Regions from separate parts of the Rhizobium sp. Pop5 genome, predicted to be linked through region 1. Evidence: predicted binding sites of a transcription regulator. Region 1 holds the regulator's gene; each other region holds the start of a gene.

Region 1 (4,183 bases):
TCGAACTTCGCGCCCGCGTCGGCATGGTCTTCCAGAAGCCGAACCCGTTCCCGAAGTCGATCTATGAGAACGTCTCCTACGGCCCGCGCATCCATGGCCTTGCCAAGTCGAAGGCCGATCTCGACCAGATCGTCGAGACCAGCCTGCAGCGCGCCGGCCTCTGGAACGAGGTCAAAGACCGCGTGCACGAATCCGGCACCGGCCTGTCGGGCGGTCAGCAGCAGCGCCTCTGCATTGCGCGCGCCGTCGCCGTCAGCCCCGAAGTCATCCTGATGGACGAGCCCTGCTCGGCGCTCGACCCGATCGCCACCGCCAAGGTCGAAGAGCTGATCCACGAGCTGCGCGAAAATTACACGATCGTCATCGTTACGCACTCCATGCAGCAGGCCGCGCGCGTTTCGCAGCGCACCGCCATGTTCCACCTCGGCAATCTCGTCGAGGAGAACGACACCGACAAGATGTTCACCAATCCGGACGATCCGCGTACCCAGGACTACATCATGGGTCGCTTCGGCTGATTTTGGCGACACGAAGCCTTCCCGTTATTCGAGGATAAAGCCCCATGGCATCGACACATATTTTTTCCGCTTATGATGATGATCTGAAGTTCCTGTCCAGGCGGATTTCCGAAATGGGCGGCCTGGCCGAGCAGATGGTCAGCGAATCCGTCCGCGCTCTCGTCAACGGCGATACCGCGCTGGCGCAGAAAGTCATCTCCGACGACGTGATCCTCGATCACGCCGAACGCGAGATCGGCGACAAGGCGATCGTCACCATCGCCCGCCGTCAGCCGATGGCCTCGGACCTGCGCGAAATCATGGGTTCGATCCGGATCGCCGCCGATCTCGAACGCGTCGGCGACCTCGGCAAGAACACCGCCAAGCGCGTCATCGCCGTCCAGAGCACCGGCGTTCCCCGCAAGCTCGCCCGCGGCCTGGAGCATCTGTCCGAACTGGCGCTCGTCCAGCTCAAGGAAGTGCTCGACGTCTACACGACGCGCGCCGCCGACAAGGCGAATGCGATCCGCGAACGCGACAACGAGATCGACGCGATGTACACGTCGCTGTTCCGCGAACTCCTCACCTACATGATGGAAGATCCGCGCAACATCACGAGCTGCACGCATCTTCTCTTCTGTGCCAAGAACATCGAGCGCATCGGCGACCACGCCACCAACATCGCCGAGACGATCTACTACATGGCAACCGGCGCACAGCCGGAAGGTGATCGTCCGAAGGACGACAGCGCCAACACCGTTGGCGCGGTTACGGAATAACGGTTCCGGACCAGTCGCCCGGACCAGAAGATCGCGTGCGCGCCCATCCGGGCGCGCAAACAGGTCGCAGCCAATTCTGAATTTGCGCAGGATGCATTGCTTAAATCACCCCCGGTTTAAGGATCATGCGCGAGGAGACCGACACGCATGATCCCGAGAGTTGCAGTTGTTGAAGACGAAGAAGCGCTCAGCGTGCTTCTTCGCTACAATCTCGAAGCAGAAGGTTTCGAGGTCGATACCATCCTTCGAGGCGACGAAGCCGAAATCAGGCTTCAGGAGCGCACGCCCGACCTTCTCATCCTCGACTGGATGCTGCCCGGCGTCTCCGGCATCGAGCTCTGCCGGCGCCTGCGCATGCGGCCGGAAACCGAGCGCCTGCCGATCATCATGCTGACGGCGCGCGGCGAAGAAAGCGAGCGCGTCCGCGGGCTTTCGACGGGCGCCGATGATTACGTCGTCAAGCCCTTCTCGACCCCCGAGCTCGTCGCCCGCGTCAAGGCGATGCTACGCCGTGCCCGTCCGGAGGTTCTGTCGACGGTGCTGAAATGCGGCGATATCGAACTCGACCGCGAAACCCATCGCGTCCATCGCAAGAGCCGCGAAGTCCGCCTCGGCCCCACCGAATTCCGCCTGCTGGAATTCCTGATGTCGTCGCCGGGCCGGGTCTTCTCCCGGTCGCAGCTTTTGGACGGCGTCTGGGGCCACGACATCTATGTCGACGAGCGCACCGTCGACGTCCATGTCGGCCGCCTGCGCAAGGCGCTGAACTTTTCCAACATGCAGGACGTTATCCGCACCGTCCGCGGCGCCGGCTATTCGATGGAAGCCTGAGGGCTTCCATTCTAACCGCTGACAATCCTGGCAAAACCCGCGATGTCATCCTCGCCATTCTGCCGAGGGTCTGCACGCGCCGACTTGATCGACAATCCAAAACCTGAGCTTCCGTAAAGCTCCATAAAAAAACGGGCCGCTCGGCCCGTTTCTGATGTCCAGCGATGTCACACGCTCAGCTGACGCGGGCTGCTGCCCTGCGGCGCTCGTTGACCGGCTGGTAGGCAAGCCGCTGATGATAGCTGCAATAGGGCGAGTTGTCGGGGGATTCGCAGCCGCAGAAATGGAAGTCTTCCTTCAGCGGATCGCCGACCGGCCACTTGCAGGTGCGCTCGGTAAGCTCCGTCAGGCCGAGACGGCGGGAAATCGGCACAACCACGTTGCCCTTCGGCACGTATTCCATTTCCTCGATCGTTTCGATCTCGATCTCTTCCTTCAGCATCGTTGCGCCCTGCTGGCGGGTAACGGTGCGGGTGGCGATGCGCGAGGCATAGTTCGGGGCGCGCGGCGCCGACGTAGTACGCTTGGGCGCTCGCGCCGTCGTGGCCGTGCCGCCGGCCTTGGCGCGGCCCGGAAGGCTCAGTCGATGAACCTTGCCGATGACAGCATTCCTGCTCACTCCGCCAAGCTGCGCCGCGATCTGGCTGGCGCTCAGCCCTTCGGACCAAAGCTTCTTGAGTTTTTCGACCCGCTCGTCTGTCCAGTTCATGCCCTGTCTCCACCTTTTGCGTTGGTGATGGCAGAATCCCTCACCGTTGTCCCGGAAGCCTCCGAAACAAGAAACGCCTGATCAATTTTGGTGACTAGTTCCGCCGCATGCAGTCTAGTAATTGAACTTTAACCTAGTGTGAGGCTGACTCCGTGACAAGAGTCGCGTGAATCCGGATGAATCGAATTTCGGGTTTTCCCCAACTTGCTGCCCCTGCGTGTCATTTCTGCAATAATGCCTGTTGAAGACTTGAAATGCCGCTGTACACGCTTGCTGCATGCGCTAAGGGCGCAGTTTTGTTGACATTGCAGCGCGAAAAGGAAATAGTACCGCTTGCCGCCGCGAGGCGGCATTTTTGATTTTTCGGGCCTGGTTTCTTAGCCGGAGTCAGTTGCCCCATAACTTTTAGATCAGGAGATCGCGCCATGGCTGAAGCCGCGCCGCTTTATGACACCTATTCTCGTGCCCCGCTGCGGTTCGAGCGAGGCGAGGGCGTGTGGCTGATCACCGAAAGCGGCGAGCGATATCTCGATTTTGGCGCCGGCGTCGCCGTCACATCGGTCGGCCACAGCAATCCGCATGTTGTGGGCGCGCTGAAGGAGCAGGCCGACAAGGTCTGGCACCTCTCGAACATTTATGAAATCCCGGGTCAGGAGCGCCTGGCAAAGCGCCTGACGGACGCCACCTTCGCCGACAAGGTTTTCTTCACCAATTCGGGTGCGGAAGCGCTCGAATGCGCGATCAAGACGGCGCGCCGCTACCAGTTTTCCAAGGGCCATCCCGAGCGGTTCCATGTCATCACCTTCGAGGGCGCTTTCCACGGCCGGACGCTCGCGACGATCGCCGCGGGCGGCCAGGAGAAATATCTCGAAGGCTTCGGCCCCAAGGCGCCGGGCTTCGATCAGGTGCCTTTCGGCGATATCGAAGCGGTCCGCGCTGCGGTCACCGATGCCACGGCCGCAATCCTCATCGAACCGGTGCAGGGCGAGGGCGGTGTCCGTCCTGCCACCAACGAGTTCATGAAGGCGCTTCGCCAGATCTGCGACGAGAAGGGCCTGCTGCTGATCCTCGACGAAGTTCAGACCGGCGTTGGCCGCACCGGCAAGCTCTTCGCCCACGAATGGTCGGGCATCACTCCCGACATCATGGCTGTCGCCAAGGGCATCGGTGGCGGTTTCCCGCTCGGCGCCTGCCTTGCCACAGCAGAGGCCGCTTCCGGCATGAAGGCCGGTACGCATGGTTCGACCTATGGCGGCAATCCGCTCGCCATGGCCGTCGGCAGCGCCGTGCTCGACATCATCCTCGCCGATGGCTTCCTTCAGCATGTGCGCGACGTCGCGCTGGTTTTCCGCCAGGGCCTCGCCTCG
Region 2 (4,183 bases), 1.3 Mb from region 1:
CGCAGGTTACGGTAACGATCGACGGCAAGGCCTATCGCATGGCCTGCGAGGAAGGGCAGGAGGAACACCTGACCGATCTCGCCATCCGCTTCGACCGCTATGTCGGCCATCTCAAGGGTCAGTTCGGTGAAATCGGCGATCTCCGGATCACCGTCATGGCCGGGATCATGATCATGGACGAGATTGCCGAGCTGACGCGGCGCATCGCCGGACTGGAATCCGAGCTCGAGACGCTGCGCGGTAATCGCGATACCGTGCTCGCAGCGACCGCGCGCACCGAGGAAAACCTCGCGGCGGCGCTCAGCGAGGTTTCCAGCCGAATCCGCGGCATCACCGACAAGCTGAACGGCCGCGCCGGCCCCGAACTCAACTGATCTCAATTAAATAAGGACGGCCCGCCGTCGCCACTGGCGCGCCAGCGCAAACGACCTTATATATCGCGATGCGGTCTGCGCCTCTCGACAGGAACCACAATCCCTGGGGCCATACTCGATCCAAAGGGAGCTGTCCCTGGCCAGGCCCGTGGGCCTGGACACACGGCGCCCACCTACGTTTGTAGGCGCCCAGGATCGTAAACATCCATCGGTTGTCGTGGATCGCACCTTCCCCTTCATCGCAAGGAAGATGCCGGATTAATGGGCGAACGCGGCTTGCGCGTCCACCCTATTCAGCGTGCCGTTACTTCTTCAGGCCCGGAAGGGTGACCTGGAAGACCTGGAACATGGTGTCGACGTCGGCACCGCCATCGGCCTTGTAGGCTGCGCCCACCTGGAAGCCATCCTGCGTCAGGAAGTCGTTGTCGTTGGCGACGAACAGGAAGTAGTCGTCCGGCAGGTTCGGGTCGAGAACGCTTGCAAGACCCATGGCTTCCCATTTTTCCGACAGATTGTTCTTGTCGTTCGGTGCGCCGTTGTGCAGGCCGAAGCGGGCAAGATCGGCCTTGTCGTTGAGGTCGATGAACGGCGTCAGCGTTGCCGGCGTCAGCGAGGGATCGATGACGCCTTTCGGCGCGATCGGCTTGCCGGCATCGAAATTGCCGCCGGCGATATCAGTTGCGGTGGAAAGATCGACGATGTTGATCTTACGATAGAGCGAGGTGTCGCCTTTCACGCCCTGGCCGTTGTTGCTGTCGCGGGTGAGCATCAGGAAGGTCGTGTCGGAAAGGGCGACGATTTCGCTCTCTGCGGCGATTGTCGTCTTGTCCTTGGCGTCCTTGAAGACCGGCAACGGCACGACATATTCGTGCACCAGCTTCAGGTGATCAGGATCGGCGGCGTCGTAGATCATGGCGCGGGTATTTTGCCGGGTCGAGCTGGAATCGCCGCCGTCCTGGCGGGCCGCCGACTGCAGCACTGCTATGATGAACTTACCGTCGGGCGTCATCGCCATGCCTTCGAGGCCCTGGTTGTTCTGGCGGCCGGTCTCCGGGTCCTTCGGATCGGGCGCAGAGGCGCCGGGGCCGGGATTGTTGGAGGCAAAGCTCAGCGCGCCCTTGCGCATCGGCAATAGCGCCTTCGTCGGCTGAGTGGCCGAGAGCATATGGCCGTCGGCCGAGAAGCGATAAATATAAGGACCGTATTCGTCGCTGACGAACATGGTGCCGTCGGCCATGCGGACGATGGCTTCGTCGTCGAGCGATATCTTGCCGTTTGCCGCTTGCGGCAGCGGCGGGAAGTTGCCGGCGGCGGGGCGAACGCCGGATTCCGGATCGAGGCCGGTCATGTCTCCACCCTTGTCGTCGAGGAAGAGCATGGAATCGACGAGCTTTGCGTCGACGCCGGATTGCTCCTTGCCGGCCTGGGGTGCGGCACCCGGAGCGGTCGGGGTCAGGTCAATCGAGATGGTGTTCAGGCGAAGGCGGTAATCGACGGTGCCGGCGGCATTGTAGCCGCGGTCGGGCAGCAGGTAGAGTGTGCCCTTGTAGCTGGCGCCGTCGCGGCTCCAGGCGGCAGGATCGATCGCCATGCCGGAGCCGGAGCCGAAGGTTTCACCGAACTTGTCGCGCTGGTTGGCCGGGATGCGACCAACGCCGACCAAACCCTTGTTAACGAAGGTGAGACTGCCGACGGCGGCCGAATTCTCAGCACTCGCGACCGCCGGAATGGCGACGGAAGCCGCGAGAACAGCGGCGAACAGCCGCGATGCATATGATCTGACGTTCTTCATGAAATAGCCTCTCGGTCAAAAGCGTTCCTGCAACGGCGCCCTCCCGCAAGCCGGACACCGCTTCAAATGCAACCTGGCCTTGGATTCGATTTGCCGCGAGCGGAACAAGCCCCGGTTTTCGTCCCCCATATGCCCGGCTAACGGTCTAAGGCGGGATCGTGATATCTGGATGACGCTTTTGAGAGACTGGCTTCGGTGTGGCGCGATCTTTCGGGTTCGCATGCCGCGCTTCAGATCTTCGATTTTGTGCATGTCGTGGCCGCAAAACCGCCGCACGCTTTGCGTGAACGCTCTAGCCGACAGGATAGGGACCTTCGGCAAAGACCTCGTCGTGGTAACCCTTGGAGCCGACATCGAGCGCCAGCGGGCTTCGCCATTCCCTGCGGTCGCGCAAGCAATCGAGCAGGAAACGGAAATCATATCGCGGCTGCCAGCCGAGTTCCCGCCTTGCGCGTTCGTTGACATAGACGCGATCGAGCGTCGGAAACATTTTCCAGCCGTGGTCGGCATAGAGAGCGCCCGCGCCCGGAAAGAGTCGCTCGACGACAACAGGCGCATCGTTCCTGAGCTCGGCGAGATCGCCTGACGAAAACGGTGTCGTGGCGGAGACGATATAGCGGCCGAAGCCGATTGCCGGCGCTCTTTCGAGCGCCAGAAGATGGGCAGCGACCACATCGCTGATGTCGACGCGGCGATGAAGCAGTTCGTTCGCCTGGGCATTTTCCGCCGAATAGCGGCTACGAATATCAGGATCGTCGTCGGTTTCCGGGAAAAAGCGCGAGGTCCGGAGAATGACAACAGGCAGGCGGGATTTGCGGGCGAAGAGTTCGCAGACGCCCTCGGCGGCGAGTTTCGTCACGCCGTAGATGTTTTTCGCTAGGGGAAGCACGTCCTCGGTAACCCAAGCCGCCGGTTCGCCGGCGGCCGGCGTCAATGCGGCGCCGAAGGCGCTAGTGGTGCTGGTGAAGACGAAACTTGAAACACCCGAGGCCACGGCCTCTTCGAGCAGGTTCAGCGTGCCGCCGACATTGGTGTCGAGGAAATCGCGATTGCCGTGGGTCGCCACATGCGGCTTGTGCAGCGTCGCGGCGTGGATGACGTGGCGGACGCCAGACATGGCCTGCTTCACGAAGGCGCGGTCACCGATCGAGCCGACCACGTCAGTAAATGCCGAAGGCTTGATATCGATGCCGCGCGCCCACCGGCCTTCCGCCCTCAGAGTGCGCATCAGCGCCTCTCCGAGGTGGCCGGCACTTCCCGTCACCAGTATCGTCATCGCATCCTCTCCTGACCCTTCGGCGGCGGACGCTATAAAGACCGGTGTCCGGAGACAACGCATAAATTATGCATGGGAATGCAGGAAAGCTGCAAGCTCAGTCGGTCGTTGTGACGAGGCGGCCGGCGCTGCCGTCGGAAAGCGTGATCCGCTCCCATGTCACACGGCCGGCTGCGATCGGCATCAAGGCATTGTCGTTGGCGCCGGTTTCGAACGTCAGCGACAAGAGGCTGCCCTCATGCCAGCCACGCTCATCGAGAGACTGTTCGGTGGCGGCGATTTCAGCGGATGCATAGGAGAAAAGCGAGCGGCCGAGAAAGGCGGCGAGCGGTGCGCGCCATTCCGCCTGGCGCGAGCGGGAAGCGGACAGCAGCCGGTGCGTGACGTCGCAGATCAGATGCACCGGCCGTATGGAATCCTCGACCAGTCGCTTCAGTGCTGCATCGGCTGAGGCATGTCGCGGCGAGGCGAAAATTCGTTCCAGCCTGAAAGCCTGCTCAGGCGAAAGGGCGAGCTGACCGCGTTCCCAACGCGAAACTGTTGCCTGATTGACGCCGAGGAGTTCGGCGAGATGCTGCTGCTTCATGCTGCGCAGCAGCCGCATACGGCGTATGCCTGACCCCGATATCGTCATCTGTCCTGCGTCCCATATTTTCGGCCAGCTTACGCTTTCGGCGAGCCGGGACAAGTTGCGCTGTTACTCTGGCTGGTTTTCCAGATCATTTCTCAATTGGTCGAGGA
Region 3 (4,183 bases), 600 kb from region 1:
CCTCCTCGAGCGTATCGCGGGGGGGCAGGCTGGCATAGAAGGCGCTGCGCTCGCGATCGAGCATCACCCGGCTTCTCTGCATGTCGGCGGCAGTGCTGCTATTGGGACGTGCGAGGTAGAGGCGGGTGGCGCCAATTTCACTGAGGATCTCCGTGGCGGCGATGGACCCGCCGCGGGCGAGCACGTCGGCGAACTGCCGGTCCTTTTCGAGATCCCTGTATTGTCTGAGCGAAGAGCGGATGACGACGACGCCTTCAATCAGCATGAAGACGAAAGGCAGCATGATGGCGGCCAGGATGACCCTTTTGATGGTTTCGAACTTCATCGCCAATCGCCACGGTGATCAAAACGTCGGTCATGCGCGACCAATAGACCGCAACCTTAGCATCAATTGTTAAAAAACTGATAAAGCGGCAAGTCCCTAAATTTCGGGACGAATGAAATCGCGCGTCTCGGCGTCCATGACCCAGAGCTCGCCCGTCGAAATATCGAACCAGGCGCCGTGAAGATGCATTTTTCCTGCTTCTTCGAGCGCCTTGATATCGGGGAAGGTCCTGAGATTGTTGATGGAATTGCGGATGGAGACACGCTCCAGCGCCGTCTGCCGCTCGGCGGCCGTCATCACATCGTTGCTCTGGATCTGCTCAGCGGCGGGCTTGACCAGCGACATCCAGCGGCCGATGAAATCGCCGGGAGACAGGGGCTCGGCATTCGGGTCGAGCGCTGCACGGATGCCGCCGCAGCGGCCATGACCCATCACGACGATATCGGAGACTTTCAGCGCCTGAACGGCAAATTCAAGTGCGGCCGATGTCGAATGGAAATGACCGTCCGGCTCGTAGGGCGGCACCATGTTGGCGACGTTGCGGATGACGAAGAGTTCGCCCGGGCCGGCATCAAAGATCAGCTCCGGCGCCGCACGCGAGTCCGAACAGGCAATGACCAGGGTGCTCGGGCTCTGGCCGTTTTCGGCAAGCTGCCGATACCTGTCGCGGGCGTCGGCATAACGCCCGTTCATGAAGTTGCGATAGCCGTCCAGAAGAAGTGTTGGAAAACGCTGCATGCCTTCTGGATTAGCGCGCACGGACGATAAGATCAACTGCTGCACTGCAAAATGCATGCATCGACAAATGCGTCATTTTTTCCGCCGCTGCGCCGGATGCACGAGCCGGCGCATCTGCACCATGGCCATCGGCGTCGAAAGGCTGGACGCGTCGCTTGCCAGCATCAGCTCGTTGCTGCCGCGTTTGACGGCGCGGGCAAGCACTTCAAAGACGCTGGCGGTGGCAAGTTGCAGCGCCTTTTCGTCCTCGAGGCCGGAAAGCAGGCGCGACAAGAAGACCGCGGCAAGCAGATCGCCGAGACCGTTCGGCGGGTTCTCGACGACGCGGTGCTCGGCAAGAAGTGCGTGACGGCCGGAGAGATAGAGATTGCCGGTACCACCAGCCATCATCGGCACGGCCGACGTGACGAGCATGCGCGACGGCCCGAGTGCTAGCGCCGCCTCCATGATCGCGCTATTGTCTTCGAGGGCCGCCCCCGAAAGCCAGGCGAGTTCGTAACGGTTCGGCGTTGCGAGCGAGGCGAGCGGGATGAGATGGTCGCGAATGGCCTCTGCCGTTGCTTCCGGCACGTAGAGGCCTCCGAGATCGCCCATGACGGGGTCACAGACATAGAGCAATTCGGGATTGTCTTGTCTCAGCGCCCCGACCAGCCGGGCGACGGAGCGCGCCTGGGCGGCATTGCCGAAATAACCGGAAAGCACCGCCTTGACTTCGCCGATCCAGGGCGCGCGGATAAGATCGTCGACCGCCGCGTCGAAATCGGCTTCCGCGAATGTCAACCGCGTCGAGCGGCCGTGACCGGGATGCCAGGGCAGCACGACTGTTGGAAGCGCCCAGACCGGATGACCGAGCGTCTCCAGCGCAAAGACGGCCGCCCGGTTGCCGACTGAGCCGCGCACCACGTGGCTCGAGATGACGATGACTGCGCCCGCTGCATTTTCCGACATGATATCAAGGTCCGAATGATGTTCGCGTTTGATGATCTTTTTGACGCCGCACTGTCAACCATTCTTCACGTGAGCATGGAAATGTCTGGCGAAACGAAATACCCGAAAATGGCCGTTTCTGTTCGTTTTGGCCACGAAAGCGGAAAAATCTCTAACAATTTCCCATTTCTAGCGTCAAAAAAGCATCAAAACGGTCCTTCAGACCTCTATTTTAGAGATTTTTTCGAGGAATCTTCTGCTAGCTTGCAGAAAATCAGTCCATTGCGGGAGGCGATCTATGGCTGCGAGAAACAATCCGAAACGAGAAAAACAGATCGAAAGCGCGCAGAAGATCGCCAAGGCGACGGGCGAGGCGCATCTCGATCCGGAAATTCTCTTCGGCCGGGCCAGCAATGACGATCTCGAACTCTATACGCCCGAGATGCTGGCGCTTTCCGCCGTGCATTCGGCCAAGGAACTCGCCGCTTGGAACGGCAAGACGCCACGCGTCAGCATCGACACCATTGCCGAGGTGACGCCTGACGGCACCGCCGTTGCGGTGCTTTCGGTCACCGACCAGAACATGCCTTTCCTCTATGAATCGGTCATGGGCGAGGTGACGAGCACCCACCGCGATCTCTTCATGGCCGTCCATCCCATTCTGGTGATGGAAAAGGGCAAGGAAGCCGCGCTCTATTCCGCCGATCATCAGAGCGATCCGGCCACACGCGTCAGCCATATCCAGCTTCATATCGCGCCGCTCAATTCCAGCCAGGCCGCCGATCTCGTCAAACGCATCCAGACCGTGCTCGAGCAGGTGCGCCTTTCGGTCTCGGACTGGAAGCCGATGCTCGCCAAGCTCGACGGCGTGATCGCCGAGCTTGCGGCGAACGGCGCCGGCCGCAGGAAGGCCGAGCATGCCGAGGCGATCGCGTTTCTGAGCTGGCTGCGCGACGAGAACTTCACCTTCCTTGGCATGCGCGAATATGTCTATTCCGGCAAGGGCGCCGACGCCAAGGTCGAGCGCGACAAGGGCGCCGGCCTCGGCATCCTCTCCAACCCCGATGTTCTCGTCCTGCGCACCGGCAAGGACGCCGTGACCACGACGCCCGAGATCCTCGCCTTCCTCGATGGCCCCGATTTCCTCATCGTCACCAAGGCGAATGTGAAATCGATCGTCCATCGCCGCGCCTATATGGATTATGTCGGCGTCAAGCGCTTCGATGCTCAGGGCAACGTCACCGGCGAGCTGCGCATTGTCGGGCTTTTCACGTCGACGGCCTATACTTCGCTCGCCTCCGAAATCCCGCTGCTGCGTTCCAAGATCGAAAAGGTGAAGGAACATTTCGGCTTCGACCCGATGAGCCATTCCGGCCGCATGCTCGACAACACGCTGGAATCCTACCCGCGCGACGACCTCTTCCAGATCGACACGACTTTGCTTGCAAGCTTTGCCGAACAGATCAACGATCTCGCCGATCGGCCGCGCGTGCGCGCGCTCCCGCGCATCGACCATTTCGACCGCTTCGTCTCGGTGATCGTCTACGTGCCGCGCGAGGAATATGACTCGATCGTGCGCGAACGCATCGGCACCTATCTGAAGACCGTTTATGACGGCCGTGTCTCCGCCTATTACCCGGCTTTCCCGGAAGGCGGCGTGGCGCGCGTGCATTTCATCATCGGCCGCTCCGGCGGCAAGACGCCGCGCATTCCGCAGGCGAAGCTGGAACAGACGATCCGTGAAATTACCGCACGCTGGGACGACCGCTTCGAAGCATTGGCCGGACCCAAGGCCCCGAAACTGGCGGTCGATCAGGCCTTCCAGGACTCCTTCACCCCCGAAGAAACCGTGGCCGACCTCGCCGATATCGGCGCTTGTGCGGCCGGCGAGCCCCTTCGCATCCAGTTCTATCATCGCAAAGAGGAACAAGGCCGCGTCCTGTCGCTGAAAATCTTCCATGGCGGCGGCCAGCTGGCGCTGTCGCGCCGTGTCCCGCTTCTGGAAAACCTCGGTTTCAACGTCGTCAGCGAACGCACCTTCGACATCGGAGTGCCGGCTGCCGGTGGAGAAACGAAACTCGTCGTGCTGCACGACATGGAACTCGAGACCCGCAACGGCAGTGAAATCGACCTGCATCGCTACGGCGCCGCCCTCGAGGAAGCTTTCGTCGCCGCCTTTGCCGGCACGATCGA

Evidence for each region. The regulator PhoB, encoded in region 1, activates phosphate uptake and scavenging genes when phosphate is short. The targets are predictions, from matches to a motif close to TGTCATNNANCTGTCAT.
Region 2: the regulator PhoB is predicted to act here: its motif matches at 2,325-2,341, upstream of NE852_RS18375 (esterase-like activity of phytase family protein).
Region 3: the regulator PhoB is predicted to act here: its motif matches at 2,064-2,080, upstream of NE852_RS21660 (NAD-glutamate dehydrogenase).

Annotation. Positions count from the first base shown of each region.
Region 1 is NZ_CP099399.1:142,129-146,311, forward strand. It holds gene pstB (phosphate ABC transporter ATP-binding protein PstB) at 1-518, shown strand, start outside; gene phoU (phosphate signaling complex protein PhoU) at 563-1,276, shown strand; gene phoB (phosphate regulon transcriptional regulator PhoB) at 1,424-2,107, shown strand; gene NE852_RS02885 (GcrA family cell cycle regulator) at 2,283-2,816, opposite strand; gene NE852_RS02890 (aspartate aminotransferase family protein) at 3,242-4,183, shown strand, end outside.
Region 2 is NZ_CP099399.1:3,271,701-3,275,883, reverse strand. It holds gene NE852_RS18385 (cell division protein ZapA) at 1-374, shown strand, start outside; RNA gene ssrS (6S RNA) at 444-602, shown strand; gene NE852_RS18375 (esterase-like activity of phytase family protein) at 679-2,166, opposite strand; gene NE852_RS18370 (NAD(P)-dependent oxidoreductase) at 2,459-3,442, opposite strand; gene NE852_RS18365 (helix-turn-helix transcriptional regulator) at 3,540-4,076, opposite strand; gene NE852_RS18360 (helix-turn-helix transcriptional regulator) at 4,140-4,183, opposite strand, start outside.
Region 3 is NZ_CP099399.1:3,971,694-3,975,876, forward strand. It holds gene NE852_RS21645 (GGDEF domain-containing protein) at 1-325, opposite strand, end outside; gene NE852_RS21650 (carbonic anhydrase) at 422-1,063, opposite strand; gene pdxY (pyridoxal kinase PdxY) at 1,136-2,011, opposite strand; gene NE852_RS21660 (NAD-glutamate dehydrogenase) at 2,289-4,183, shown strand, end outside.